DNA from 4 places in the Dehalobacter sp. genome. Region 1 is predicted to be linked to each of the others. Evidence: riboswitches for the same ligand, from Rfam matches in the RefSeq annotation. Region 1 holds a riboswitch; each other region holds the start of a gene.
What was found. A riboswitch is a leader RNA that binds a small molecule or an ion and turns the genes downstream of it on or off. The one in region 1 is predicted to bind cyclic di-GMP.
Positions count from the first base shown of each region.

Region 2: another riboswitch for cyclic di-GMP. It lies ahead of OKX56_RS14035 (HD-GYP domain-containing protein); the one in region 1 lies ahead of nhaB (sodium/proton antiporter NhaB).
Region 3: another riboswitch for cyclic di-GMP. It lies ahead of OKX56_RS06740 (golvesin C-terminal-like domain-containing protein); the one in region 1 lies ahead of nhaB (sodium/proton antiporter NhaB).
Region 4: another riboswitch for cyclic di-GMP. It lies ahead of OKX56_RS06285 (ArsB/NhaD family transporter); the one in region 1 lies ahead of nhaB (sodium/proton antiporter NhaB).

Region 1 covers NZ_JAPDHR010000009.1:18,196-25,979, forward strand. The annotation lists gene kamA (lysine 2,3-aminomutase) at 1-1,273, shown strand, start outside; gene ablB (putative beta-lysine N-acetyltransferase) at 1,248-2,096, shown strand; cyclic di-GMP riboswitch class I at 2,295-2,386, shown strand; gene nhaB (sodium/proton antiporter NhaB) at 2,473-3,978, shown strand; gene OKX56_RS02545 (DUF3102 domain-containing protein) at 4,244-4,543, shown strand; gene OKX56_RS02550 (M56 family metallopeptidase) at 4,550-6,379, opposite strand; gene OKX56_RS02555 (BlaI/MecI/CopY family transcriptional regulator) at 6,376-6,735, opposite strand; gene abc-f (ribosomal protection-like ABC-F family protein) at 6,857-7,784, opposite strand, start outside.
Region 2 covers NZ_JAPDHR010000060.1:1,291-9,074, reverse strand. The annotation lists gene OKX56_RS14060 (glycoside hydrolase family 113) at 1-508, opposite strand, end outside; gene OKX56_RS14055 (SGNH/GDSL hydrolase family protein) at 594-1,346, opposite strand; gene OKX56_RS14050 (DNA-deoxyinosine glycosylase) at 1,404-1,922, opposite strand; gene OKX56_RS14045 (pentapeptide repeat-containing protein) at 1,924-2,793, opposite strand; gene OKX56_RS14040 (DUF3795 domain-containing protein) at 2,858-3,436, opposite strand; cyclic di-GMP riboswitch class I at 3,761-3,846, shown strand; gene OKX56_RS14035 (HD-GYP domain-containing protein) at 3,942-5,003, shown strand; gene OKX56_RS14030 (CoA-binding protein) at 5,065-5,505, opposite strand; gene OKX56_RS14025 (lipid II flippase Amj family protein) at 5,677-6,468, opposite strand; gene OKX56_RS14020 (hypothetical protein) at 6,469-6,753, opposite strand; gene OKX56_RS14015 (saccharopine dehydrogenase family protein) at 6,893-7,784, opposite strand, start outside.
Region 3 covers NZ_JAPDHR010000019.1:2,029-9,812, forward strand. The annotation lists gene OKX56_RS06710 (VanZ family protein) at 1-88, shown strand, start outside; gene OKX56_RS06715 (PqqD family protein) at 170-436, shown strand; gene OKX56_RS06720 (radical SAM protein) at 470-1,603, shown strand; gene OKX56_RS06725 (hypothetical protein) at 1,924-2,064, shown strand; gene OKX56_RS06730 (hypothetical protein) at 2,175-3,065, shown strand; gene OKX56_RS06735 (S24/S26 family peptidase) at 3,053-3,511, shown strand; gene OKX56_RS06740 (golvesin C-terminal-like domain-containing protein) at 3,564-5,270, opposite strand; cyclic di-GMP riboswitch class I at 5,391-5,474, opposite strand; gene OKX56_RS06745 (ABC transporter ATP-binding protein) at 5,768-7,492, shown strand.
Region 4 covers NZ_JAPDHR010000016.1:4,281-12,064, forward strand. The annotation lists gene rfbB (dTDP-glucose 4,6-dehydratase) at 1-302, opposite strand, end outside; gene OKX56_RS06260 (glucose-1-phosphate thymidylyltransferase) at 349-1,374, opposite strand; gene OKX56_RS06265 (glycosyltransferase family A protein) at 1,565-2,476, shown strand; gene OKX56_RS06270 (DegT/DnrJ/EryC1/StrS family aminotransferase) at 2,499-3,665, shown strand; gene OKX56_RS06275 (acetyltransferase) at 3,682-4,374, shown strand; gene OKX56_RS06280 (glycosyltransferase family 2 protein) at 4,371-5,546, shown strand; cyclic di-GMP riboswitch class I at 5,647-5,732, shown strand; partial or broken gene OKX56_RS06285 (ArsB/NhaD family transporter) at 5,919-7,193, shown strand; gene OKX56_RS06290 (NADH-dependent [FeFe] hydrogenase, group A6) at 7,190-7,784, opposite strand, start outside.

The DNA.
Region 1 (7,784 bases):
TTACAGGGATATACCTTTATGGAAAGATATAACGACAGAACAATGGCAGGATTGGCAATGGCAGATTGCCAATCGAATCACCGGAATAGATCAGTTGGTACAGGTGGTCAATCTTACCCAGGATGAGCGCCAGGGAGTAGAAGTAAGTCTTAAAAAATTACGTATGGCAATAACACCCTATTATGCGATGCTCATGAATCCTAATGATGCGCATTGCCCTATACGGCGGCAAGCAATACCGACGGTTCATGAAACTAAAATATCCAAGTTCGACAGTTGTGATCCGCTGCATGAAACAGTCGACTCGCCAGTCCCGGGTCTTACTCACAGATATCCGGACAGGGTACTTTTGCTTATTACTGATCAGTGTTCAATGTATTGTCGCCACTGTACAAGAAGACGATTTGCCGGGCATGAGGATAGGGCTCTTTCCCAGGACAATATCAAACGGGCGATTAATTATATCAGAGCGCATAAAGAAGTCAGAGATGTACTTTTGTCAGGAGGGGACGCCTTATGCCTCTCTGATGAAAGGCTGGAAGCAATCATAAGATCAATACGAGAAATCAAACATGTGGAAATAATACGGATAGGCACAAGAACACCAGTTGTCATGCCTCAGAGAATTACCGATACGCTCTGCAAAATGCTGAAAAAATATCATCCAATTTGGCTGAATACTCACTTTAACCACCCCAAGGAATTGACAGTTGAGGCTCGCATGGCATGTGAGAAATTGGCAGATGCCGGAATTCCTCTTGGCAACCAATCTGTACTTTTAAAAGACATTAACGATTGCCCCTATATAATGCGTGATTTGGTTCAGAAACTGGTAAGCTCCAGAATTAGACCATATTACCTTTATCAGTGCGACCTTTCAGAAGGAATAGAGCATTTCAGAACTCCGGTTTCTGTAGGGATTGAAATCATAGAAATGCTGCGTGGACATACCTCGGGTCTAGCTATTCCACAGTTTGTTGTGGATGCGCCTGGAGGCGGGGGGAAGATCCCAGTCAATCCACAATACTTGATTTCATATTCCCCTGAAAAGGTCATTCTTAGAAATTATGAAGGTGTAATTTGCACGTATAGCGAGCCTCGGGATAAAACGCACCAGTGCCGAAAATGCGGCACGTGCAGTAAATTCAAGAATAAAGAATACCGGGGATTAGAAAAGTTATACAGAGATGAACAAGTGTGCTTGATTCCAAGTACAAACGTAAGACTCAACAAGAGGGAGGACTTCCATGAATATAGATCAAGACGAATGTAAAAATTTATATACAAACTTTTCGGGTGTGGACATGTACGTGGATTATCGCAATAAAAGGCTTAAAATATTGAGTCATTCTCTTTTGTCTGAGTTGATAATCAAAGAGATTATTGATTATTCCAAAAAAGAAAATCTGGGTAAGATTATTGCGAATTGTTATAAACAAGATCTTAGTCTCTTTGAGGAATGTGGGTTTGTAGCAGAGGGGGTTATCGACGGTTTTTTTCAGGGAGAGGATGCAACTTGTATGTCCCTTTTTCTTGATACGAAGCGCAAAAATTCACTCTATGAGGAGAAAGAAAACAGAATTATCGATTATTGCGTTAAGAATACCAATAAATTCGAGCTGACTAAGAATAAAAACTATACGATAAGGCAGGCCGTGCCGGACGATATTCCCCAGATAATTCAGCTTTTTCAAACGGCATTTGAAACCTATCCAACTCCTATTTTCAGCAGAGAGTATCTTCAAAAAGTCATGCAGGATCATATTTTGTATATGGTAGCGGAAGAAGAAGGAAAAATTATCAGTATTGCTTCGGCGGATCTTGACAAACAACACATGAACGCTGAAATAACTGATTGCGCCACTTATCCAAAGTATAGAGGCAGAAACATATTAAGCGAATTGATATTCCAACTGGAAACACACTTGAAACGCAATGGCTTTGCTACAGCATATAGCCTTTCAAGAGCTAACAATCTTGGAATCAACAGGTCTTTAAGCAAGCTGGGGTATATGTATCGGGGTAGACTAATCAACAACTGCCATATTTGCGGCGGTTTTGAAGATATGAATATTTGGGTAAAAACTTTAAAATAGTAAAATACTATTTTGTAAGTCAAGGGGAAGAAGATTTTTGAGAGATAGCCTGATTTGCTAAAGGATTATATTAAAAAACAAAATACTTAAGATAAATACCTGGACACTTCAGCATAAAGTGGATATATTCAGGGTATTCAAAAGAATAATTTTCTGTTATAATATAAAAGCTTAAGCAAAAATAACAATATATAGTTGTACAGGTTGATGCAAACTTCGTGAAAGTGAAGGACGCTAAAGCTATGGGTCTAAGGTTGCTTGTAAGTTGCTATGATTGCCAGGCTGCAAGTAATATGAACTTCTTGGGGGGGAGTAGTTCCGTTTTGGAGTACTCTCTTTTTTATATCTTTAATTTTCACTTGGGAGGATAGTACATATGAAACAAATGGGCATCGGACAAGCATTCAGAGCAAATTTTCTGGGTCATGCTCCGGACTGGTACAAAAGAACAATTCTTGCTTTTCTGGTGTTGAACCCTATTTTGATGGTTACCGCCGGTATGTACGTTACCGGGTGGGTGTTGATTGTCGAATTTATTTTTACCCTGGCAATGGCGTTAAAATGTTATCCGCTTCCTGCCGGTGGGCTTCTGGCGATCGAAGCCGTTGTGCTCGGACTTACTAACCCTCATATGGTCTATCACGAGGTTGAAATGAACCTGCCGGTTATTCTTCTTCTGATGTTCATGGTTGCCGGGATCTATTTTATGAAAGAAGGTCTTGTGTACCTGTTTTCCAAGCTCCTTACTAAAGTACACTCTAAAGTCGCGCTTTCATTCCTGTTCGCTGTACTGGGTGCGGTTCTTTCCGCGTTTTTGGACGCGCTGACCGTAACGGCAGTGATTATCGCCGTGGCCTATGGTTTCTATAGCATCTTCCACAAGTTTGCTTCCAGCGAAAAAGTATACGAAACGTATGACATTAATCACGACCATAGTGTTGATGAGAAACTTCATGAGGACCTGGACGAGTTTCGTGGTTTTCTGCGTAATCTTATGATGCATGGTGCTGTGGGCACTGCGCTGGGCGGAGCAATAACACTGGTTGGTGAACCGCAGAACCTGTTGATTGGCTCCATTATGCAATGGGACTTCGTAGATTTCTTTATACAATGTGCCCCTGTGTCTATCCCGGTATTGATCGTTGGTCTTCTGACCACCATTATCCTTGAAGTTACTAAGTTCTGGGGGTACGGCTACCAGCTTCCGGAATCTGTGAGAAATGTTATGGAAGATGATGTAAAAGTCAAAGATGCTGCCAGGAATATGCGCGGACGTGTGCGCCTGATTGTTATGGCTTTGTGCGGCGTTATGCTGATCTTCTCCCTGGCACTGCACTTGGCGGAAGTAGGTATTATTGGTCTTATGATTATTATCCTGCTTACTGCTTTCAACGGGGTTACTGAAGAAAAGCGCATCGGTCATGCGTTTGAAGAAGCATTGCCGTTTACTGCGCTGCTGGTCGTATTTTTTGCCGTCGTTGCGGTTATTCATGACCAGCATTTGTTTACGCCGATTATTCAATGGGTGCTGAACATGGAAGGGCAGAACCAGCTTGTGGCTTTCTTTGCGGCCAACGGTGTCCTTTCGGCAATCAGTGACAATGTTTTTGTGGCTACGGTATATATGACTGAAACACAGCAAGCGTTTGAAGCCGGAGCTATTGCGCTGGAGCAGTACAACAAGCTGGCAGTTGCCATCAACATGGGTACAAATATCCCTTCCGTTGCCACACCAAATGGTCAGGCGGCGTTTCTGTTTCTCTTGACTTCTGCACTTGCACCGCTGATTCGCCTGTCTTACGCTGAGATGGTAAAACTGGCTCTGCCATACGCCGTCGTTATGACTGCAACAGGTTTACTGGCAACAATGTACCTGTTATAACACTTAAGGATATCAAATTACAAGGGTTTGAGCATTACTGATTTTTTAGTATCTCGACTTTCGGTGACCTTATATACGATGAGAAAGATTGTCCGTTGTTAAGACTGAGGTTGTCACACTTTTAAGCCTGTCCACAGATCCTACGAGTGAAGTTAGCCCCAAGGAGTGTGGATATCATGACTGATCCAATAACTAATACAGTATCTAATACACAACGGATATCATCAGGGGACGCACGCCGCATGTCATCGCGGCTGAAATTAACATGATCAAATACTGGACGGAGAGTATCTACCTTGCCGCCGCTGTCGAGATTAGAAGGCGGCTGACGGAAGCCAAGGCCCTGCTTATGTTTGGAGAATGGGGCCAGTGGCTGGAGGAGTCGGTCAGTTACTCTCAGCGTACGGCCGACAGACTGATGAAGGTCTTCAGAGAGTACGGGAGCAAACTGCCCGAGGCTTCCGCCTGCAGCTCAAATTGCGCCCTGGTGCGTAATTTGACATACTCCCAGGCGGTGATCCTCTTAGGAGTCCCGGAAGAAGGGCGAAAAATGCGTTACAGATAGTCTAAGTTAATTCTGTTCTCCGCCCAAAATAAGTACACCTTTCGGATAATGATCCTGCACCCAGATCAAACTATTTTTGTCTGTTATCTCCTGGATATGTTTCTTATAGGCATCATACCAGTCCTGATGATTCGTACTGGCATATTTGATATCCTCACTGCCAAGGATCTTTCGGCACAGGATCTCCATCAGACTTCCCTTTAAGCCTGTCTGCCCGCCTTTCGCAAATTCGGAAAACAGGTAAGGCAGTGCTTGTTCATCCATGGCCAGAATGATATTGTACTCTGCCTGATGCGCTTTGATATAATCATAGGGATTGGAGGAAGGTAAAGGCGATGACATGATTTTCTCCAAGCACAGCTCAATCTGCTTGGCTTTGTTGACCGCCGTATTTCCTTCATTTCCAAGACTGAAGTACGCATGCTCCAGACGCGTAAGCAATTCCTTCAGCAAATCGGCACTTTCGGCATATACACGTACATCTCTCTGCATCATTTGCTCCATTCTGCTTCTTAAGTAAGTCGTGCTATATCCTTCATATTTTCCCACGCTGTCGGTAAATTTTATGTTAATGACTTCAACATTATCTACTAGGCTGAACAACAGGATGGCATTGCGCCCAAACACATCACCGATCATTCCGTCTTCCGCAGAAATCGCTGAATCGTCGTTGATCCGGTAATGAATGGTTAAACCATACGGCGCGGTCGACGTCTGCAACTCGACTTTATCCCGGACAACCCCTTCCGGCAAAGGCATCGCGTCAATTAGCGCGATAACTTTAACGGCATTGCCTACATACGGTGTTTTGTTGGCCAGTAATTTATCTACTGCATAACCAGCGTATGTTTCCTGTCCTGCAGCCGTGTCATTGACCGGGTTGGCCACAAATCCAATCATCAACGCTACAATCGCAACAACTGCCGCCGTACCAATCCAAACACCGGGCTTTCTGTAATGGATCACATTTTTGATTCTCGCTTTAATATTGTTTTCACCAAAAGCTAAAGGCGCAGCCTGCCAAAAGCTGTTCTTCTGAACTGCCAACGCCAGCAGGGAATTGGAATAATCCGCTTTGACCCCTTGCCCCTTGTTTCTAATAACCGTTTCATCGCAGGACATTTCCATGTCCTTAACCATCAGCGCAAAACAGAGCCACATCAACGGATTAAACCAATGGATGATCAGAATCAGAAATGCCGCCGGTTTGATCAGATAATCGCGTCTCTTAATATGCACCGTTTCATGCGCCAGTACATAGGGCAATCCCCGGGGCGAAATGCCTGCAGGCAAATAAATTCTGGGTCTGATAAAGCCAAAAACAAACGGCGTGCTGATTTGATCTGTCTCATAAATATGCGGTAAAGAAGCATCCAGCAGCGTAGCCGTTTTGATCTTTCCTGCAATTTTAAAATAGGAAAAAATATTCCAAATCAGCAACACCGTAACTCCGGCAATCCAGACCATACTGCCAAGCAACATCAGCATAGGAAGCGGACTTACACCCATTGCTGCGACCAGAGGCAGCGTACTGCCAACTGAACCGTTTATTGTACCGTTTATTGCATAATTTATGTTCTCAAGGCCTGCCATCACCAGCGTCTCAGACAAAGCATCAGGCTGCATTGCGGGTCTGACAACGTTTAAGAAACTAAAAACTGAGGTAAATGAACCTGGACAAACCAGTCTGAAAAAAACCGCCAGCCACAACAGATAAGAGAAGATTTTCGGTGCCCTTTTCAGAAGCAGTCGAATCAGGATCACACCCAGAGCCACATAGGAAGCTGTTATGCTCATATCGACAACAGTGCTGAATACTGTCATCAAGCTGTTCATTGCATCGCCTCCTCAATAATTCGTTTCAGTTCTTCAGCTTCCTTGGCCGTAAGCTTTTTCCGATCGAGGAACGCTGTTAAAAACTGCGGCAGAGAACCTTCAAAGTTTTTTTCGATTAAAGATTGGCTTTCATATTTCTGCACTTCTTCCTTTTTAACAAGTGAAGTGACTACTGCATCAGCATTGTCTAAAATGCCCCGTTCACATAGCTTTCGCAAAACCGTGTAAGTGGTTGACTTCTTCCAGCCCAATCTTTCCAAAGAAAGCCTTACAAGCTCAGTCGAATTCACCGGTTCCTTTTCCCAGACGATACTGACAAATTTATACTCCGCATCAAATAATTTATAGCTTTCCATGATACCTCCGAAGGTTTATCTCAATAGACCCTACTTGTAAGTCTATTCCAATAGACCTCATTTGTCAACAGAAAATCCGCGGTGCTTCAGGACCCTGAAAATTTTGTTCGAGGGCAACCGATCAAAGCCTGATATATTTTGTTGCCACTGATTGCACAAACGCACTGTCATGCTCCACAAACAGCAAGGTCGGCCGGCATCTTACAATGAGGTCCTCAATCTGCATCCGGGACAGAACGTCAATATAGTTCAGTGGTTCATCCCAGATATACAGATGGGCCTGCTCGCAGAGACTTTTGGCCAGGAGCACCTTTTTCTTCTGCCCTGCGCTGAACATACGCATATCTTTTTCGAACTGAACGCCTGATAAATCGAGCTTGTGCAGAATGGTCAGAAAACGGCTTTCCTCGATCTGGTACTGCTCGGCAAAACTGTGCAGGCTGCCCTGCAAGTAAGCGGTGTCCTGCGAAATATAGGAGATTTTTAGATTGCTTCCGATACTTAGTTTGCCGCTGTAAGTCAGCTCTTCTCCAGTCAGCAGCTTTAAAACACTGGATTTACCGCACCCGTTGCGGCCGCTTAAGGCCACGCGCTCTCCTCTCTCTACGGTAAAATGGACATTCTCGCAGACATTCCTGTCCGCATAATAGATTGCCAGGTCAGACAATTCCACGAGTGTATTTTTCGGGTGTGAAAGGGGTTTCATACTCAGGCTGTCGGCCAGCTCAATATTTTTTAAAAGTTTTTCTTTCGTCTGGATGTTCTTTTGCAGCCGAGTTTCGATCACTTTGGACCGTTTCATCATTTTTGCCGCCTGGTGGCCGATATAGCCTTTATCCGGCTTGATGCCGGAGTTCAGTGTTCCCTTCTTGGTTTTCTCAATTTTATCCGACCAGCCGGCCGTCCGCCTGGCTGCTGCCGATAATTGTTTGATCTCTTTCTGCAGCCTGTCATTCTCCGCTGTCTCAAACGAATCCGTTCTCTCTTTATTGATCCACCACTTTGAAAAATTACCTTTTTGAAGTTCAATATTGGTTTTATTGATGGTC
Region 2 (7,784 bases), on a different contig from region 1:
AGACTTTATTCGGCTTAGCCACATCACGGATGAGTTCGGCAAGGACGACCTGTTTCCAGTTCCAGAACCATTGATTGATATTATCCGGCTTGAGATCCGTCTCATATTTCTCACCGTTTTGAATATACGGATAAGGTTCCAGGATGACGTTAATTCCTTTATATCTTAAGCGTTTAATCAGCCAGACCGCTTTCTTTTCGCTTTCCGCATTGATACTCATCGTACTGGCTGTCAACGACGGAATATCAATTTGAACAGGGACATTCAGGGTATTCAGCCCAAGACTGTCTATATCGCTCAGAGCCTGTTCAATTGTATAATCTACAGACAGGTTTGCCGATTTTATCTTTTCCCCCCATGGGGTAATAATCCTGTTCTTTTCGTATTGGTAGCCAATATAGACAATATCCACCAGAACCAGTTTAATGATTAGCAACACCACAATAATGACACCTAATACAATCAGCGGGGTTTTATTTCTTTTGAGCGTATTCAGCAAATTGTTCAATATTCTGACCCTTCCTAAGAATAGTACATGTTAAATAGATTGATGATTAGAAGCGTAAAGATGAAAAGCTTATACTTTCTAAATACTAAGAAAGACTGTCCGCGGAAGAATCTTTGAGCAGAAAATTGTAATTCTGTCTGAGGTATTCCGTCACCTTTTGGGCAATGACCTTATGCCCGTCTTCATTCGGATGGATCCCATCAATACAAAGCAATTGAGTAAAATCCGGTGTCTTCAGAAAAGCACCTCTTACATCGATCCATTTTGTCTTGGTTTCCTCTGCAATGTTCACAATCATGGAGTTGTAGCGTTCCTGCCACCAGTATATCTTTGTAACGCTTCCAAGCCAAATCAATATATTTTTCCCTATCTCATTACTGTTTTTGCTAATCCACTTGAAATACCGATCCGCGTCAAGCGGGGGAAGCGTCATCAACACCGGGATAATATTATTGTTTTTAAGCGAAATAATGGTATCTGTGAGCATTTTCCCGAAAGCGTTGAAATCCGTTTTGGGTTCATGCTCTGCCATTGGATCACTCGCAATCTGCATCCAGTCAAAGTCACAGTCATTGCCTCCAAATTCGATCAGTACAATATCCGGACGCGTTTTGGAGACATCCCGATTAAGGCGTTCAATGCCTTTTTTTATGGTATTACCAAATTTCGCAGCATTATAAACCATGCCCTTCAGGCTGTTCTGGACCAGAGAAACATAGTTTCTGTCCAATAACGAATATTTCCCCTGATCCTCGTTATAGATCACGCCTTTGGAAATGGAGTCTCCTACAATCAGAAATGTATAATTTTCTTTCAGTTCAGACTGATTGTTATCCATCAATTCACACCTTTCACAACGACTTGCTTAAAACTTCATAGGTATTACTTCAAAATTTTATAAGTATTTCAAAATTGCTTTCCAATGTGTCAGCTTTTCCTCAAATTTCATCGTATTGGCCGGACTGGTTGAGGGCAATAGCAGATAGGCAATGGAAGCAGACTCCAGACGGATTTTCCTCTTATATATATTAAAGCCCTTTGCTCCGTTAAATGCAAGTAATTCCAGATGTGGGTACTGAATAAATAAATTTTGAAAATCATTGACCTGTTCATTGACTATATTGCTATCGAGACTGCCTTCTCTGGAGCAGTTACAAATGACATCCCAAAGGGCAATTTTTCTGTCCAAAAGAAATTGTTTCCTGCTATCATAATCATCCATGGCATCCGCGGCATTAGACCATCCACGGGCATCGTCAAAAAGCGCATACATAATCCGCCAAAAGTGATTGTAAGGATGTACATAATATTTCTGCTCCCTCAACGATTGCACTCCCGGCATCGAGCCGAGGATCAATACCCGGGACTCCTGATTGATGACCGGTTCAAATGAATAGATGATTTCCATTTCCATATCAGTCCAAACTCCATTGTCTTGGATAAAAGAGTAATGGCGGCAGCTTGGTACGCTTGTCTCCCTTCGCCGTATTTAGCTGGGGCTGGGTCAGAAAAATACTATGGCTTAAATCAGTACCACTAAGGTCGGCATCGCGCAAATCCGCCCCGATCAAATCAGCTCCGCCCAGATCGCTCCCGCTGAGATCTGCGGCAATCAGACAGGCTCCTCTAAGGTTAGCCCCTCTGAGGTCCGTTTCCCGGAGATCTGCAGCAATCAGACTATTCCTGCGCTTAAAGGTCTTCAAAATCCCGGCCTGAATATTCCGCTCCTGACAAACAGAAACACGGACCAGTTCACTTGTTTGAAGCAGCAGGGTATTTACTTCGGTACGATATAAGGGTACATCCATTTTCAGAAGCTCACCCGGGCTGAGCAGTGTCAGCCGTTCCGTCTCTTCCCGCAGGGTACGAAGCGCCTCATGAACTGAATGAGCGGGCTGTAATGTCTCTGCTTCTGTCAAATACCAGAGTATCTCCTGAAGCTGCCGAATGACAAGGAAAACTTCAAACATTTGCTCCTGGAATTCCGGTGATCGCCGCCAGTCTCTGCCGCCGTAACTGAGCTTGGATACCTTTGGCCCTGCGCCAAAACAGTCAAATGCCATGCAGCCTTTCAGGCCCAGTCCCTGAAGATCTTGATATATACTGCAGCGAAAATTTTCCTGCAGCTTCCGACAGGGTTGACCGGCCTCTTTATCGTTTGGAAAGCCTTCCGAAGCTGAAAAATACAGCGCGGTGCAGCACAATCCGAAGCAGTTCTCACAGTCAGCTCTCAGACTGCGTCTCTGCTCAGCAAAAATGTCTATTGGTTCACGAATTCCAGACAATGTTTGATCCTCCAAAACAAAGAACATTTGATTTATCCCCAGAAATAATGCTTGAATAGTTTGTCTAATCTTTTTTGGCCTTTCTAAGAACCAGTTGAATATTCAGACGATCGGCTTCCGCTTTCAGCAAGCGGACGGCTTCTTCAGCACTGCCGTTGCAGTTGATCCGATCCATATGATGGATCTTATCCATCATATTATTCAGGACGGAAAGCGGCAGCAGGTTGACCGCCAGACAATAAAATCCCTTTGATTTGCCATCGTTGTAATTCGCGATCAGTTCGCCTAAAATTTTGTGTTTTTCTGTCAGTTCTTCAAGATAATTTTGAAGATCCATTTTAGCTTTGGCCTGGTCCTGCAATACATTTTGATAGGATATAAAGGAATCGGCCTCGCTTGGAGCCTGATACCTCTCACATGGATAGACACTGCATTCAAAACAGTATTCAACATTTTGATGCTTTTTATTACAGGTAATTACGGCACAGGAAGGATGCTTCAAAAAAAAGTCCGGACCCCCGCAGCCGGGGCACTTTGAAGAACCGTCCGTATGAAAGCGCGGACAGAGACAGCAATTCAATCCGCATAATGAAAAGTCGGCGCATTTCCGCCTGTATTCTTTACTTACCATTGATTTGACCATCGCATACATCTCCTGATAGCAATGTTTGATAAAAATCAGAGTTCAACCCGTGCAGAACAGTTCTCCGCAACTCTGTACTTCACGATCTTGCTTATTAACGCATACGGAATAGGCTTATTTAACGGGAATTGTACCGATCCACACGCGTATAAACATCATTAATTAGTTATACGAATTTAAGCGGATTCCTCTGCTAAACCAAGAAACATTGATCATTTGGCGCCAAAATAAAGAATATTTTTTCGAATAACCCCTGTAGAACCTGAAAGGGATGTGCTACAATAGTTCTGTGACCGAAATATCAATCGAATAGGGATACAGGAGCAACGACAATGGCAAACTTGGTGAAAGCCAGGGACGCAAAGCTATGGGTCTTCCAGAATAATTCTGATGACTGCCAGGCTACCGAATCCGCTCAGGTTTGTTTTGAATGTCGCCATGCAATCTGCTGGTGATTTTTTTGTTGCTTCAGCTAGCACTGATTTATCGGAAAGGAAGATTACAATTGCGTCAGGTAAGTGTAAACCGGCTTCAAAAGGGAGACGTGTTGGGACGAACCATTTTCTCGCATAACGGCCGTTCATTGCTTGGGAAAGGAGTCACGCTGACCCAGCCATATATCGACCGGTTAAAAGAACTGGGCATTAGTATTGTCTATGTGGACGATGACGAAACGAAGGATATCGTTATTGAGGATGTTATTTCCGAGGAAAACAGGCGGGAGGCAATGAACTCCATTGAACATTCAGCGGAAGCGGTACGAATCGGTAAAGATCTCAATGGTTTTCAGGTAAAAAAGACAGTAAACAACATCATCGGGGACGTCCTGTTTCAAGAAAAGATATTTCTGAGCCTGACAGATATGCGGAGCTATGACAATCAAGTTTATGCGCATTCAGTCAGTGTTTGTGTCCTTGCGACCATTTTGGGCAAAGCTTTGGGACTGGATAAAGATACCCTGGAGGCGCTGGCGGTAGGGGCTTTGCTTCACGATATCGGGACTGTCAAGCTGCCAAATGAGCTTGTCGCCAAACGTGAGGCCTTTACTCCGAAGGAAAATGACCTATATAAGATGCATACTGTACATGGATTTGAAATACTTCGGAACAAACCGGAATTGAACTTATTGAGTGCGCATATTGCTTTGCAGCATCACGAATGGTTGAACGGAAACGGCTATCCCCGGAAGCTGTCCGGCCGGCATCTCCATGTCCTGGCTCAAATCGTAGGGCTGGCTGACTTCTATGATAATCTGGTCAATGATGGCCCGGGCCACTCCCGGATCGTCCCGCATGAAGCCTGTGAAATTGTAATGGGATGTGCAAACAAACTATTCTCCCAGCAGTTGGTTGTAACGTTCTTAAAGCATGTTGCGGCCTATCCGACCGGCTGTACCGTTAAGCTCAATACAGGTGAAGTTGGGATTGTGGTTGACCAGAATAAAAGTTTGCCGATGCGCCCAATTATCAGGATATTAATCGCTGACAAAGGGCTGGCCCATGTCCGGGCTAAGGAATATAACCTTGTCGAAGATCTTACAACCTTTATTGTTTCCATTGTAGAGTGAAGCTGATCCATTTCTTGAAAAAAAAACGCCGGCTCAAATGTTTTTTGAGCCGGCTAACCTATTATTTCGGAAGTTTTCCAAACACCTTCAATACGCACCGGTGGAATGAATGAGGAAACGATGGTTCTGCAAACATTAGGACGCATTGGTCATGGATGACGTTTATCTGATTTTCCGTACAATAGTCTATAGCCTCTTTAGATTCAGCCCCCTGTTGAATCCAGATATGCTTGACTCCAGCTTCTACCGCGTCCCTAACGACCTTATTGGTTTGGTCCGGAGGGACGACGATCACTGCGCCGTCGGCTTTCTGCGGTAAAGACTGAAGGTTCTCATAGCAGATCTCGCCGTCAATACTGTCCATATTGGGATTTACGGCAAAAACATTATACCCTCTCTTCTTTAACGTTCTATACAGCCTACGCGAGAACTTCTTTTCGGATCTGGATACCCCGACCACCGCTAAAGTACGCTGGTCTAGAAAATCATTGACTGAGCTCATTGTCGTCAAAAAAATGACCCCCTTTATTAAATTATTGTTTACTTTCTTGGTGATGTGGCTAATTCCTTCTTCCAATATTTATTTTCTGTGAAAACTATTTTCAGTTCCCTATCGCATTAATAAACAGGCTCTTATTTCCTTGCTAATATTCATGATGAACAGGCGTCATCACTACATGTAAAAGCTTGCAATAATCTGGGCTGCCGGCAAAAACAGCACTTGCCCCAATAATGTGCCAATTAGTTTTGTAGCAATAAGCATAACGACCAATGCTTTCACATCAGCATACGGCCTTATTCCTTTCAATGCCTGGTCTGTAATAATTGCCGATTTTGGGTCGATAAAAAAAGTGAGTAGAATACTTGCCATGCCATTAATGATTCCTGATGAAGCTGCTGCTGCTAGTGCTGCTTGCTCCGGAACCAGAAGAGCTGAGTAATTAGCGGCAAGGACCCCAATGGTATATATACCTGTAACCATAATATTGATAACAAGTAACCTTTTGGGTATCTCTCTATACCTTAGTCTTTCCAGCATTGTCTTCGAAGGCCGTACAGCACTTTTTACAATTCGCTTGATATTATTTGCCTGCAGGGCCTCGACAACTAAGGAAGGTACAGAACCGGCTAATTCTAAACGTTTGACAGCAACTTCAAATATCTTTAAAAATGTAGGTATGAGCAGGATTCCAAATAGGGTCCCCGCTGTCGCAGCAAAAATAACCGACCGCAAATCACTGATCGGGTTCAGTCCTTGCGCTATACTAAAACTAACAATGCTTGCAATTAACGGTCCCTGAAACATGTTGGCTGTCCGTGAAACAAGAACAAACATGTTGAAAAGTGAAAAAGATAAAGCAACCTGTCCACTCTTTACGGAATTCAAGCGTACAGAGTAGGCCAGGGTATCGACAATATGAATGACAACTGTAAGAATCATTAATTCTATTAGCATCTTTTCCATTTACTGCAATCCATACGTTTTCAAAAGAATTAATATTGTATGATTGGTCATTTTATTCGTCAGCAGTTGCTTGAATTTTACTGAATTCGTTTTGCCTTCAAATCTTAGCTTTTCTAATCCCATAGAGATTTCACTTTGTTTGAATATCAAATCATCATAAAAATTTTCGAACTTTGCCAGTTTGTTAATGGCTTCCCCAGAATAACCGTTTGCATCATGCTGTATTTGAAAATCGTCCACAATAAAAAGACCATTGCTTTCTAATGCTTTTGTTAATCTCTCCATGTGATTACTCCTTGTATAAATATTTACATGGTTATGATTGTTATTTCTGGGTATTTTGACAAATTCCTTCTTGACTCAATCTTGACTCAATTTTTTGTAAAGTCCAATGCAGATTGTACATCAAATAAGCAGCTGCCGTTTAGGAAAAGCTTGATATGCACTTCACACCCATTTTTTCCATATCCTTTAGAAGACGATTCGGTTCAGCCAAGTGCCCCATCATCCAAAGTCCAGGCTTACGGGCAGAGCCATCCAAGTATTGCAATAAAGTTGCAACAACAGGGATAGCTGTTAATTCGTAACCATCGGGATGAGAAACGCTGACGTGGGGTTGAATCATCTGTCCATCCTTAGATCCAGATGCCCTAACCAGAAGTTCAACCCGATATGGCGGTTTGTGAAAAGTGCCCATGCTCCACCATAAAAGCTTGCCAATGGATCTGACAGCGTTTGGCATGATCTTTAGCCACATCCAGACGATTGACATCGTCACCCAGTCTGTCACCCAGTGTGACTCCGATATATAAAAGCCAAGATTCTTGAGTGACGGGTACAACTCCGGCAGCGGCTGCAATTCTTCAAAGAACATCGAATAGCACCGTTTCAATCCGATGTCGCTCCCAAAATCTATTTTACGTATTTCATACGAGCTTTTTTTCGTCCATTGTCCATTCTTATAGACCTGAGCCTGATATTCCTTGAAACACTCAACCAATTCGTCAACTGCTTCGGTATAAGGAAGATCTTTCCCCATATTAAGATAGCCAGCTGTTATGGCGCTTTCAATCGAGTCCATATGGGTGGCCATGTAACGAACCAGTGCGGAAGGAAGCCCAGGATGAAACCCGGCCTCCGTGATAAAAGTTCTTCCAGCGCTTTTGATTTCTGTAGCAAGGGACTGCAAATAAGCAAATTTCTTAGAGCCAAGCTGCACATCGAGATAATCAATTCCAGCCTGAAGCGCAGCCTGGGCCACGATTTCGGTATAGGAAGTCGTGGGGGCTGCGACCACAACGATAGACTGGTCTTTA
Region 3 (7,784 bases), on a different contig from region 1:
TCTACTTGTCACGCTTTTATTTGGAATAGTTCATTATATTAAAAAGTTGAAAAGACGGATCTGGGAACTGGAACAGAGAAATAAATGAAATTTTTAAAAATAATTGTATGTTTTTTTAATTCTATATGGTAATATTTAGTTATTATGCGTATATGAGGAGTGATAGTAATTGAAATTAAAAGAGGGATTCTTATTACGCGAAGTAGCCGGTCAATGGGTTGTTGTGCCACTGGGTGAGCGCGTTGTTGAATTTAATGGCATTATGACACTCAGTGAAAGCGGCGCGCTTCTGTGGGGGAAGTTGAAAGAGGGTACAACCGAGGAAGAGCTTCTTCAGGTTTTGATGGCGGAATACAGCGTTGACGAAGATATCGCCAAGAAGGATATTCAGGAATTTATCCAAAGCATTAAAGATAAAGGATTGATTGAAGCGTAGTAAAGTGAACGCTGATAAGGAGATTTCTGTCTGATGGCAAAAACTTGGAATGAGCTCTATCTCAATTTGGCATTGGAGAGCAAAAAAAGAAAAGAGTTTATTGCTTCTTCCTTTGAGCTGACAGCAAGGTGCAACTTGCAATGTAAGATGTGCTATGTGCGTTATGCCGCGAATGATAAACAGGCCAAAGCAAAAGAGTTAACAACAGAACAATGGGTTCGATTGGCTGAAGAGGCCCGAGATGCCGGACTGCTGTTTCTTACGCTGACCGGCGGAGAGGTGCTGTTACGCAAGGATTTTAAAGAGTTGTATGAAAAATTGATGAACTTGGGTTTAATCATTAAAATATTCACCAACGGAACACTGATTACGCCGGAATTTGTCAATTGGCTTTCCAGAATTCCGCCGAAACTTGTGAGTATTACGTTGTATGGTGCTTCCCGTGATACCTACAAGAAAGTAACTGGATTTGCCGATGGATATGACCGGGCGACGCGGGCTGTTGATCTGTTAATGGACAAAGGGATCCCTACGGAGATCAAAACCACGGTTACACAATATAATAGAGCGGACTTTGACGAGATCCATAATTTTGCCCTGAAGAGGAAATGCGTTCTGGGCGTGGTCAATTATATCGCGCCGGTGCGTGAAGGCTGTAATACTGCTTCTTGCGAATGCCGCCTTTCTCCGGAAGAATTGCTGAATTTTGAAATCCATATGACGGAGAGAGGAAAGATCGGCTTTGACAACGAAATCATCGGGGAAACGGAAAAAACCGTGAATCCAAACGATGATGCTGTCGCTGAGGCAATGCGGGAAATCCTTGCATCAAAGGCCCAGACTGATGAAAATTTTGCCTTTCAATGTATGTCCGGATCTTGTACCGGCTGGGTGAATTGGGATGGCAGCATGGCTCCCTGCGGGATCATGGGGGAACCCAAAGTGTATCCGCTTATCTCCGGATTTCAAAATGCCTGGGTGGAGTTGAAACAAAAGTGTGCCCAGATCCCGGTCTGCAAGGCGTGCAAGGAATGCGAATATCAAGTACTATGTGAACACTGCCCTGGAAGACTGTATCAGGAAACCGGAAGCTATGACAAGCCAGCGCCGTATCTCTGTGAACTGGCGAAAAGAAGGACAGACTATAATAACCAAAAAAACAACTGAGTTCACTAATTGTTTCTATAAATATACAAAAAATAGGACTTGAAAAAACTGGAATCTGCGAGTATACTCCTTTCATAGGTTATTATTTGAATGGGGTGAAGAAGGATGAAGTGTTATTTTAAACCCGAGTTTCATTTTATTTCATTACGTGTTGAAGAAAGCTTTGCAGCTGTGGGAGTAGGAAGCCAGCAATGTACAACGACCGGGTCTTGCCCGGATAATGTGCCATTCTGTACATTTACTTATGGCGGAAAGGTTTTTACTGCTAACAACCAAGAATAGGATTTTTTGATTATTTACAATGTTAAGAGGTGATTATATTGAAACAGTATAATAAGCCAGAATTTGAATTTGTACAGCTCTCTTCTGAAGATGAGTTTGCTGTAGTGCAGCAAGGTTCTGTATGTGATTACGTAGGTATCTGTATTATTGACGGTGTACAGCCTAGAACGAATGCATAAGCCGAGCAGTACCAAATGGAAGTACGTATAGCATGTCCTTTGACGGATGTGCTATTCTGTTTTTCGATCCTGTTGTTTAAAAAGGTATACCTGCAAAAGGAGTGTTTTTGTTGCCCAAGTATCAAGTCGCAGGACTCGTCATTCACATGGATGAAAGCACCCCCGCTGAGCTGTTCGAAGGGCTAATTGACTACAATGTGTCGGAACCTCAGGCCGCTGATTTATGCTTTACCTATCAAACCAGTGAACAAATTGATTTGCCGCAAGGGGAAAATTTCTCTGACGAGAGCTCCGGTTATAAATGTATTAAAAAACCGAATGCAGCCGGGTTTTATTTTTATACAAGGAAATATGGCTCTGTGGGGGAAATCCTTGTACTGTTGGATATTGATGCCGCGTGGCGAAATGTTGGGCTAACCTGTGCAGCAATTCAAGAAAAAAATGAGCTGGAAGAATCCTATGTCCGAATGAAGCTGCGCCATACAGCATTTACCCTAATGGGGATTGTCTTCAGGCATGCCTTGTTAAAACAACAAGGACTGGTAATTCATGCTTCTGCGATAAAGTGGCAGGATAAAGCAATCATGTTTACAGCGCCGTCCGGAACGGGGAAGTCTACACAGTCCAGGCTTTGGCAGGAACATAAGGAGAATGTGCTTGTGTTGAACGATGACAATCCTGCTGTGCGGATTATGGAAGACCATGTGATTGTCTATGGAACCCCTTGGAGCGGGTCATCAAATATTAATACGAATGATTCTGCACCCTTGTCAGCAGTGATTATTCTGGAACAAGCAGCCGAGAATTCTATTCGTAGGATGGACCTCAGGGAGGCGATCATTCAGTTCATGCCAAGAGCTTTCCTGCCGTTTTTTGATCAGGAACATATGAACGAGGCGATGCGTATCTTTGAGAAAATAGTCTCTTCCGTACCGGTGTATTTGCTGCGCTGCAGACCGGATCAAGAGGCGGTGGAGTTGGTATATCAGTGCATCAAGTGAAAAAAGTGAAAGCCAATGGCTTGTTTCCTGTAGTCTCGGATCTCCTCAGCCAGGGACAGGATGTCAGACTTCCCGTATCCGGCAGCAGCATGGTTCCGTTTTTGCGGGATGCAATCGATAGTGTGGAATTCTCCCAGGGCAGCTTCGACCAGATTAAAAGAGGAGATATTGTCCTGATCCGCAGAATGAATAGCTATTATGTCATGCATCGGGTTCTTAAAAAGAAGAAAGACCATTTTTTCATGGTAGGGGATGCCCAGCAATGGATTGAAGGTCCGCTGTATCCGGAACAAATCATCGCTGTCGTTCCCGCAATATGGCGGAAAGACAAACGTATTCCTTGCTCTGATCTTAGGCTGAAGACACTGGTTCATATTTGGCTGATTCTCAGGCCTTGCCGATACTTCATCATGAAAGTGTACCGGAAAATCCGTAAATTAATATAGACAAGCCTCGGGCTTTTCTCGAAGCTTGTCTATATTATTCATTTCCTTGAAATCAGTTCACTTTTTCTAATTTTACAGCATCAGCGGCAGTATATCCTGGGGAAGAGCAGAGTATCTTGATGTATTGATCACTTCCTGCGGATAAAGCATAGGTGCCGATGAGGACCCAGGTACCGTTGCTTTCCTGTTGATTGACCGTTTTGCTCGTATCCATGCCACCGTTGTATTTAATCTCGAGGGGGGCGGCAGCTGGCCTGGTGGAATCTGCTGTCCATCTCATATAGAGTTGATAGTTTCCTGACTCGGTTATTGTCGGAACCCACATGGCCCATTTGCCTTGATCGGCTCCGACGGTACCGTCATTAAGAATGTTGCTGCCGTAATAGCCGATGGATTGTGTAGAGATGGTCCAAGTGGAATTGCTCATAAAGCTGCTGTCGGTATTGTCCACAATAATAGGGGCTGTAGCCGATGCAGGAATGGTTTGTGTGAGTTCAGCGGTTGATGGTGTTAATTCACTCGCTGAGGGATTGTTGGTTACGGGAATTAGGGGGATGTCCTGATAGGCAGAACTGGCTACCTTAAGGATATTGCCTGTAGAAGCGGCCACAGTTGCGGAATCGCAGCCTAGACCGAAGTAAAAGTCGCCATTCATTTCTTCAAAGGATCTGACAAAGGTGTCTGTATTAAAACGGAATACTTCGTCCCAAGTTTGAAGATCGGTGGTTTGGTAGACGACACTCGTGTAATTGCCGGCAGAATTTTTCACATTGGTTAACGCATACAGACTGTTGCCTCTGATGAGCAGATCTGCAGGGACAGCCGAAGTCTCAGGGAATATCACCTTTGTGGATTCATTGATGCTTTTGGCAATATACATAGAATCGGGAAGCCAGTGAGAGGTGGTGATCCGGTTATTTAGATATACAAGTTTATTTTGGAAGGTTGTAGGTTTTTTCATATAGTAGACGTAGGACGAAGTGAGGCCATTGGCGAAATTGGTTGAATAGATCTGTCTAGCGGAGCTGCTGTCAGTGATTCCAAGCATTGAGACATACTTGGTGTATGATGTCGTGATCGAAGTTGGCTTCATGTACATCATCTTTCCTGAAGCATACAGTGTTTGATTCAACTCAAAGAGGGAAGTGGCCCAGGAACCATAAAATGTAAAGCCAAGAGGAACCCGGCTGGTCCAAGTTTTCCCCATATCATTGGAGACAAGAACTTCGCCCCAACCTGTTTTACTGGTTCCGCAGGCTGCATAAAGCTGACCGTTATAGAGTGCCATGTCGAAAACATGAAGTGCATTCGGAATGGTTGCGTTTTTGAGCCATTGGTCATTATCTTCAAGGGTATAGAAATTGCCATTGTTCCAATCTCCCCGTGAATCGGTGCCAGGGATGTAGAGTTTGCCGTCCAGTACTTTATATTGGGCGATTTCCTCTTCATCAACGGTATATTGCGTGATGAATTTTTGGGCGGATGGCTCATAGTAGATGACCGGGATCGGACCGGCGTTCGTATTAAAATCACCATGGGCGAGATAAATACGGTTGTTATAGACCTGCATGTCCCAGACATTCTTGGCAAAAGTAGCTTTGTTGAACGGGTTTCCCAGTAATTCCACCTGGGGGGTTACATCTTTAACTGTAGTCGCAGCAGAAACCATTTTGTCGGTATGAACAGCGAAGCACGTGTTCACAATAAGTGTGAAGCTGAAGATTCCAGCGGCGATTTTTGTGATACGTTTCTTAATCATTGGTCTCTTCCTTTCCAAACTAGATAAAAATACAAAAAGCAACTGGTTCCCCAGCTGCCGCCAGCTTAGTTTTTTTATATTCATTCTAGCTGAAAAAACAGATGACTATATAAAAACTAATTTGGCAACTGGCTGTCATAGGGAATCCCCTTAGACCCTTTAGCTTTGCGCCACAGCCTTTCGACTGTTTTGCCTTGAGCAAATGTTTTGTAGATCATTCCTTTCATCTCCTATTTTATTCCCAGTTGGAAAATAACGCGATAATTTACGTTATTTTGTTAAATTTATGTATTTTTTGTAATAAACTTACTTAAAGTTACTATATCAAGCCGAATGACAAAATTCAATAGGATAAACGGACTAGGGTATTGGGATTTTGTCCTATTTAAAAAAAGATAATATCTTAGCGAATATTACATAAAAAGAATTATCAAGTAGAAATTTTAACGGAACTATGGCACTATAATAGTATGTTCCCAAAATATCAGGAGAAAAGAATGATTATTCAAGATGAAATTAAAAAAGGAATAGTTTTTGTTCGCTGGATAAAACCGGATGTTCTCCCCTTTCTTCCCAGGCTCATCGTCATTCTGCTGATTACTTCGACAGGGGCACTTTTCGGTGTTGCAAACGCCATACTCTCCAAGCATATGATTGACTACGCGATTGCAGGAGAACTGGCTTATGCCGGTATGGCCGGTGCTGCTTTAGGCGGTGCGATACTTCTTAATATCATGTTATCGATTGCCGGGTCACTGCTTTCTGTACGCGTCAGCGAAGGCTTTTCCAACGCCCTGAGGCAGCGTTTTTTCAAAAGGATGATGGTGACAGAATGGCTGCCGCTTTCGAACTATCATAGCGGGGATCTGATGACACGGTTGACAAGTGATGTCAATAACATCTCCAGTTGTATTATTAGTGTGATCCCGGGTATTGTGGCATTAGGCGTGCAGTTAGTGGGTTCTTTTGTAACCTTGCTTTATTATGAGCCGCGATTGGCAGTAATTGCGTTCATACTGGGACCTTCGACCGTGTTGTTCAGCCGGATCTGGGGCCGAAAGATGAAGAACTTGAATCATAAAGTGCAGGAATCGGAGAGTATCTACCGCTCGTTTATTCAGGAAGCCATCCAAAATTTCATCATTACGAAAGCGTTTCGGTTGGAAAACAGAAATACAGATACCTTGCAGGGATTGCATCAAAACCGTATGAAGTGGGTGATTCAGAGAAACAAGACGACCTTATCTGCCAATACGATCATTTCGCTGGGATATTGGACAGGTTACCTGGTTGCGTTTGGCTGGGGGATCGTCCGTTTGTCTCAAAAGGCAATCTCCTATGGGACATTGACTGCTTTTCTGACATTGGTTCAGCAAGTTCAAGGGCCTTTTGTCAGCTTGGCCAGGGCCTTTCCGCAAATCATCGCGATGCTGGCGTCAACGGAGCGACTGCAGGAACTGGAAAAGATCCAAATGGAGAGGCGGGAAGGGCAGGTCCCGCAAGAGAAGGATGTCGGTATTCGTTTCCGTCAGGTTAGCTTCTATTATTCAGATGAGAAAGAAAAACCGGTCTTGGATAAGATTTCGGTGGATATAGCACCCGGTGAGATGGTAGCCTTGGTAGGGTCTTCGGGGGTCGGAAAAACGACGTTGATCAGGCTTCTGCTGGCTTTGGTCAGACCTTCGGATGGCGAGGTCTATTTTACAGATGCGATCGGTCGGAAATATGAAATTACTGCTGTGACCCGGGATTGGATTACCTATGTTCCGCAAGGAAATACATTGTTCAGTGGGACCATTGCCGACAACCTGCGGAGCGGCAAACTCAGTGCGACGGCGGAAGAGATGGAAACTGCCCTTCAGGCTGCATGTGCTTTGGACTTTATCCAAGAGCTGCCGCATGGAGTCAATACGGTCATCGGAGAGGACGGGCATGGTCTTTCCGAGGGACAAGCGCAACGAATCGCGATTGCCAGGGCCTTCTTAAAAAAAGCCCCTGTGATGATTCTGGACGAAGCGACGTCTGCCCTGGACATGGAAACAGAGTTGGAAGTACTCAAGGCTATTCAAAATTTTAGCAGCAGGAGCACTTGTCTGCTCATTACCCATCGTCAGACGGCATTAAAGATGTGTTCGCGGATTTTGAAGATAGATAACGGAAATGTCTTCGTTGAATCAAAATTAAAATATTTACGACAAGAGGAGGATCATAAAGAAGAATAAAAATGACCGGCAGCTAAACCCTTTTCAGGAAAGCGATAAAATCTCTTCAATAACCGTTCGGTAGCTTGGCATTCATCAGTGGATGATTACAGGAAGACATTTCATGCACAATTTATCCTGGCTCCGTAGAAGTCTTGAACGCCTTAAAGCCTTTTGCAGCACTCCTAAAACTAACTTTAACGACTTTTGATACGGATGTGAAGTTTGACCAACATTTATGTTAAGAATATAAATATCTGGAAATATTTATTAATTTATGGCATTATAAGTATATAACTCGAAATTTAGCTTG
Region 4 (7,784 bases), on a different contig from region 1:
CTTCGGCCGAAAACCAGAGGATCGGTAATACTTCTGTCCACATGCGATTCGGCAGCAAAATTAATCACATCATCGGGGTCACATTCCTGAAGAATGCGTTTAACTTCTTTCGCAGTACTGATATCCCCTTGCGTAAAATAATACCTTGGATGAGCTGCCAGGTCTTGAAGATTTTCCACCTTTCCTGCGTAAGTCAGTTTATCAAAATTAATGACGATAACATCCTGATTGCGCTGCAAAATATATTTAATAAAATTGCTTCCGATAAAGCCTGCGCCACCGGTAACCATAAGAACTCTCATATTCTACACCTCAAATTATATTCTTTCGGCCAGCTCAACTGGCAAACTAGAGATCGATCTGACAGTGGTCCCCAAGAAAAAAAGTACTGGCTGAAGAGCTGTTTTCGGGGCTGCCTTGAATGGAAACCTGGTTTCCGATTAAGCTTCCGCTGATTTTCTTGGAGACATTGGCAAGTTGCGTATCCTCTAGGATAATACAATTTTCGATCTCACATTCTGTAATCCGGGTTCTCCTGCCCACTGTCGTATACGGTCCGATAAAGCTGTCCGTAATGATAGCATCATCGTCCAGATGAACTGGCCCCTGAATAATACTGTTCCGAATGGTCACATTGTTTCCCATTTGGATTTTTTGGGCCAGCGCTGCATCAAACATCAAGCGATTTGCTTCAAGAATGTCGTCTAATTTTCCGGTATCCTTCCACCATCCCCGGACCAGATCGCAAGTGACCCTGGCCCCGTTTTCCAATTGATTTTGGATTGCATCGGTAATCTCAAGTTCTCCCCGACGGGACGGTTTGATTTTGTCAATCGCTGCAAAAATGCTGTGGTCAAAGGCATAGACCCCTGTGATGATCAAGTTGCTGATATACTTCTCAGGCTTTTCGTAAAGCGCTGTTACAAATCCGTCTTTCACCACCGCAACCCCGAATTGGGAAGGATTGCTGACCGTATGAAGCAATACGCTGGTGTTGGCCTTTTGCTGGTAGAAATTTTGAATGAAGCTATCCAGCTCCATATTGAAGATGTTGTCTCCAAGGATCATCACAAAATCATCGCGGCCAAGAAAGTCGGCCGCAGTCCGAACAGCATGGGCAAGCCCCAGGGATTTATGCTGATGAATATAGGTGATTGCCGTGCCCCACGTTTCTCCGCTGCCGACCGTTTTTTTTACTTGTTCCTGCGTATCCCCAACGATAATTCCAATATCATGGATACCTGCCCTGGCTATCTTTTCAATAAGATAGATCAGAACTGGTTTGTTGACCAAGGGAAGAAGCTGTTTCGCCTTGGAATAGGTCAGCGGTCTGAGCCTTGTTCCGGTTCCTCCGCTTAAAATCAGAGCTTTCAAATTATTCTCCTGCCTTTAGCCGGTAAGATTTTCTATAAAGAGAGGGTTGTCTTTCTAATATAATATTGCGCAAGAACCGCAATGGTGTAACCACGGACAACTCCTCCCATATAATAAAGTGATAGTTGCCCTAACAGAACCTGAAGGGATGATCAAGTAAAAAGACGATTAAGTGGAGGGAGATATAGAAATGGTAGCGCCACTCCTAAGTTATGTAACCTTTAACCGCCTGGGCCAGACAATCAGGAGCCTTTCAAGTGTCCTTGAAACGCCGGAAAACTTTGAATTAGCAATCGTTGATAATAATTCCACAGATGGTACCTGGAAATATATCCAAAGTCTGAAGGACAGGCGGATCAAATTCAAAACAAGGCTCCCTGTCAATCTAGGACAGGTCTACGCCTCAAATCTAAATCTGTCCAAGAGAAGAGATGATCAATATTTTATTGCTGTCGATCAGGATGTTGTGATTGAAAGCAAAAATTGGCTGACCTACATCCTAAGGGTGTTTAAAAATACTCCGAATATCGGTTTACTCAGTATTCATGCCGGGTTTCCGCCCCGAAATATGCCTCCGACTACCCCAGTCATCAAAAATGATTTGGTTTATCTGGAATTAACCAAGAACAGGTCTGATTATTCGCAGGATTATATGCCCGGTAGCATCCTGGCCTTGAGCCCTGATCTTATCTCTAAAATTGGCTTTTGGAGTGAAGAAAATAATTTTGGCAGCAGGGAGTTGTTTCTAAGGGCTAATCATTTTACAGCGTTTAAAACAGGAATTCTGATGAACGTGAACATTTCTATCCCGCAACAAATAGTTTGCGGCAAATGTCCCGGTCAATCCTTCTGCCGTCTGTCAAAAAACGGAGAGACCAAAACCGGAGAAACCTGTTTTACCATCTACGAGAAATTAAACCAGAATAAATTATTCCGAGAACAATACCACTGGAAATTTGACGAAACAGTTAAGGATCTGCAGAGCGGTGCCCGTTCCCCATACTGCACTTCATTATTCAGTTGTAACTCCACTGCGGAGGAAACCTACAATCTTGACTGGGCAACCGAAAACTTTCAATTCTATGCATCCAAAGCCAACTGAATATTTGCCAGGGGAGAAAAAAATGATAAACAATGATGGTTTTTCTGAACCGGTCTATGTTACCGAACCTTTGCTGCCAGACTTGGCGGAGACTTACAGCATGCTCGAAATAATATGGCAAAGCAGGCAGCTCAGCAATAACGGAAAGATGGTCCAAGAACTGGAAAGAAAACTGGCTGCTTTCCTGGGCACCCGATATTTATCGGTTTTTGCAAATGGCACGAATGCCTTGCAAATTGCATGCAAAACCCTGGATCTGTCCGGGGAAGTCATCACCACCCCGTTTACCTTTGCCGCTACGGCCAACGCGCTGGCCTGGAATCATCTTACGCCGGTCTTCTGCGACATTGAAGAAGCCACGTTCAATATTGATGCCGACCGTATCGAGTCCCTGATTACGAATAAAACCACTGCCATCCTGCCGGTACACGTTTTCGGCCATCCGTGCGAGGTCGAAAAGATTGACCGGATTGCAGCAAGGCATAACCTGAAAGTACTTTATGACGGGGCCCACGCTTTTGGTGTGAAAATAAAGGATAAACCGGTCGGCTCCTATGGAGATATCACCATGTTCAGCTTTCATGCCACCAAAATCTTTCACACCGTCGAAGGCGGTGCACTTATCTTTCGGGATCAGGACCTCCAGCAGAAAGCCAAGTGTTTGAGAAATTTTGGTCTAAAAGAAGACTACAGTGTGGACGAACCGGGTATAAACGGCAAACTGAACGAATTGCAGGCTGCTGTCGGCATTTTGCTCTTAAAAGAAGTGGAAGCTGAAATAGCCCAAAGGAAATATCTTACCAACCTGTACCGGCAAGTGCTGGCTGATGTCCCTGGGATAACCGTCTCCCAGGAGGCTGAAGAAATTACAGCCAATTATCCGTATTTTGTTATCCGGGTTGATCCGACCGCATACGGTATCTCCCGGGACGAGCTCTATAGCCGATTGTTAAGCTTCAATATTTTTTGCCGAAAATATTTTTACCCGCTCTGCAGCAATTTTAAGTGTTTTAAAGGTCTTCCTTCCTCCTCCGCAGACAATCTACCCACAGCCAACAAAGTCGCAGAAAGTGTTCTGGCTCTGCCGCTTCACGGCAGAATGTCAGCGTCCGACGTTCAAAAAATAGGCGGCATCATCAGGGAAATAAAAATTAAAAATAAAAAGCAAATCAACGAAATTTTCAATTGAATTGGGCGTGTGATCATTGGCTATAAAAGATCTCATCATTTTTGGAGCCGGCGGCTTTGGCCGGGAAGCTACCGAGCTCGTTGAAGATATCAATACAGAAAAAAAGCAGTGGAACCTGTTGGGCTATATCGACCAAACTCCGGCCAAACAAGGAAAGGTTATTAATGACTATCCTGTTCTGGGCAACCTGGACTGGCTCGAAAAAAACACAGGGCACCCTCTCTGGATTGTATGTGCGATCGCGAGACCGACGGATAAATACCGTCTGATCGCCAGCCTGTCCTGTTTTCAGCTATATTTTGCCAACCTGATTCATCCCGCTGCCCGAATAAGCCACTCCGTTCAATTGGGCTGCGGCAATATCATCTGCTGGAACAGTTTTCTGTCGACGGATGTCAGGATAGGTAGTCACGTAGCCTTAAATCCGGGCTGCAGGATTGGCCACGATACGGCTGTCCGGGATTACTCCTCTTTATACTGGGACGTCACCCTGGCCGGAAACGTGCAGGTCCATGAAGGTTGTGAAATCGGTTCCAAAACTGTGGTGATCCCCGAAAAAGAGATTGGCAGGTGGAGCATCATCGGGGCTGGTGCTGCCGTCACTCGCAACATCCCGGAATACTGCACGGCCGTCGGTGTCCCTGCCCGACCGGTTAAACATTTAAAAGAATTGGTTGAAACCCATTCCCCTAAAGGACTGATGATATGAAGGAACTTTCTTCTATTTTGATCAAAACTGCGATACAGCTTGTTCTTGAAGCCATTAATCAGGCTCAAGCCTCTGCCCTGCAAAAACGCGTCAGCCCCTTCCCTGTTCAGGAAGCCGCTGACACCCCTACTGCGGAAATTTCTCAACAAGCGGTTCCAAAAAACATTGACTGGGAAGAATTAGACGACGCCACCATCCTTCAACAGATTCTAGATCCTGGGATCCTGGAAGAAATCATTGAACCTTCTGTACAGAACCCGACAGACAGCACCTCCCCTCCTCCTTTTATCAGCTATGTTACCTTCAACCGTCTCGGGCTTACCATGCAGAACCTAAACAAGATTTTGGATTCAGACGAAGATTTTGAAATGCATATCATCGACTGCAACTCCAAAGATGATACCTGGAATTATATCAAAAGCCTTCAGGACAAAAGAATTAAATCCAAAACACGCTTGAAGGTTAACCGGGGGCCGATCTATGTCCTGAACTACAACCTCAGAAAGAGAAAGCCCAACCAGTATTTCTTCACGATTGACAGCGATGTCTATATCAAGACCAAAAACTGGCTGACCAGGTATATGGAAATATTTGAAGCTTTTCCGGAAGTGGGTCTCTTAGGAACCATGCGGGATAACCCTTATCCGAGATTTCTCCCTCCCGTCATTCCTCAGGTCAAGAATGATCTATCCTATCTTCAGCTGAGAAATGCCGGCATTGATGTAATCATGGATTTTATTCCGGGATGTCTTCAGGGGTTACGGCCTGAGCTCATTGACCGGATCGGTTATTGGAATGAGGAATGCGGGTATGGCGATGCTGAATTATCACCAAGGATTGTGCATTATACTCCTTTCAAAGTCGGCTTTGTCACGACCGTGGAAATTGATATGACCCAGTTCATCGGCTGTGACAAGTGTCAGGCCCAAAGCCTCTGCACGCTGAACAGAAGCATAAAAACCTGCTTTATGCTGGCCAAGCAAGCCAACAGTAACGAAAGCTTTGCCAAAAAGGCCAAATGGAAATACCTCGAAATATTTCAAGAGCTAGCCGATGGAAAAAGAACAGCCTATTGCACTTCACTTTTGGACCCTGCATCCCGGGAAGGGAATTTGTACCATGATGCCTGGGCACTCGAGAATTTTGAATATTATTTGAGAAGATCGAACTGATCTTTACAAAATATGAACGGAGATGCTATACTTCTTTTCTGGACACAATCCAGTTGATCAGGATTTTTCAGATTTGCAAATAAAATATAATATGATTTTTAATGTGTTGGGGCAAACTTCACGAAAGTGAAGGACGCTAAAGTTATGGGTCTAAATCAGGGAATTTGAAATGCATGCAATACAAAATGAATGGAATCCAAATGCATTTCCAGGATATTCTGACAGGATTGCCAGACTACAAGGATTTTGAACTTCTCAGGGAAGAGCAGTTCCTTTTATGGATCTGCTCTTTTTTATTTCAACTATTTTGGTATATTCTAACCGGTTAGGCCAATAAAAATTGACCACACTAATGATGGAGGTGCACGATTCATGACCTTGATTCTGACCCTTGTTATTTTTGTAGCTACGTATGCACTAATCGTAACGGAGAAAATCCCGCGGGCTGTCGCCGCGGCCCTCGGTGCCTGTCTCCTGATTCTTTTGGGTGTATTCCCGCAGGAAACTGCTGTGGAACACATCGACTGGAATACGCTGGGCTTACTTATCGGCATGATGATCATTGTCGATCTGACCAGACGTTCCGGTGTCTTCGGCTTTCTGGCTATTTGGGTCGCCAAGAAAGTCAAAGGCAATCCAATCAGACTGCTGATCTCTTTGGCTATACTGACTGCCGTTTTATCGGCTTTTCTGGATAACGTGACGACTGTTTTGCTGGTCGTTCCGGTTTCCATTGTGATTGCTGAAACCTTGAAATTAAACCCAATACCTTTTTTGATTACCCAGATTCTAGCCAGCAACATCGGGGGAACCGCGACCCTGATCGGTGATCCGCCGAATATCATGATTGCCGGACCGGCAGAGCTTACTTTTATGGATTTCATGGTGAACCTGGCACCTGTGACGATTGTGATCTTGGCTGTTACCCTATTGGGCTTTTATTTTCTTTATCGCCAAAAGCTAAAGACCGATAAGGAATCCATCGCCCTGCTGCTGTCGCAAAATGAATACGACTATATTAAAGACTGAGCCCAGCTCAAAAGAAGCCTGGCCGTGCTCGCTCTGACCATTGTCGGTTTTATGCTGCACGCCGTCATCCATGTTGAGACCGCTACGATTGCGCTGGCCGGAGGCATGCTGCTCATGGTGCTGAGCCATGAGGAACCGGAAGAGGTATTTCTGGCGATTGAATGGCCGACGATCTTCTTCTTTACCGGATTATTCGTTTTAGTTGGAGGATTGGTCGAAGTCGGCGTCCTGGATAAGATTGCTGAATGGAGCCTTGGGCTTACCGGCGGTGTACCGGTCGTCATGGCGATGCTGATTGTCTGGCTTTCCGCTATTTTTTCAGCTTTCGTCGATAATATTCCATTCGTGGCCACCATGATTCCGTTGATTCAAAAAATCAGGGTCCTCGGCGGGCTGACCCCAGAACAGCTCCAGCCGCTCTGGTGGTCTCTGGCTCTGGGCGCCTGCCTGGGCGGAAACGGCACAATTGTCGGTGCCTCGGCCAACGTCATTGTCTCAGGGATTGCCGAAAAAAACGGCTATACGATCAGCTACAAAAAATACTTCCTGATCGGATTTCCGTTCATGATTCTATCCATTGTGATCGCCTCGGCGTATATTTTGCTGCGGTACTATTAGATTCTTTCTCTCTCTTCAAAATGAGTATGAAGCAATCTATGGGCAGTGTCACTGAAAGGCTGGCCCAGATATTCCTGATAAAGTTTTTGGATTTCTGAATTCTCATGAGATTTTCTGATCTTTTTATTTTTATCTTCCTGATAGATGGCTTCCTGACGCTTGCGGACAATTTCAAAATTGCCGTGATGGTAGGGCTGCCCACCTCCGGCAACACAGCCTCCGGGACAAGCCATAATTTCAATGGCTTCGTATTGATTCTTACCGTCTCTGATTTCCTCAAGCAGGGTCCGGGCGTTTCCGAGCCCGCTGGCAATGCCTATCCGTAGCATCTTGTCGCCGATTTGAACTGTGGCCTTTCGCAAGCCTCCATCTCCCCGGAGCTGCTCGAACTCAACTTTCTGTAATTCATCACCGGTCAGCCACTCATAAGCTGTCCTGAGCGCAGCTTCGATAACCCCGCCGCTGGTCCCGAAGATCACTGAGGCTCCTGTGGTTTCACCCAATGGTTTGTCATATTCACTCGAAGGCAGATTGATAAAATCCAGACCGGCTTCCTTGATCATTAGGCCAAGTTCCCGGGTCGTGACGACA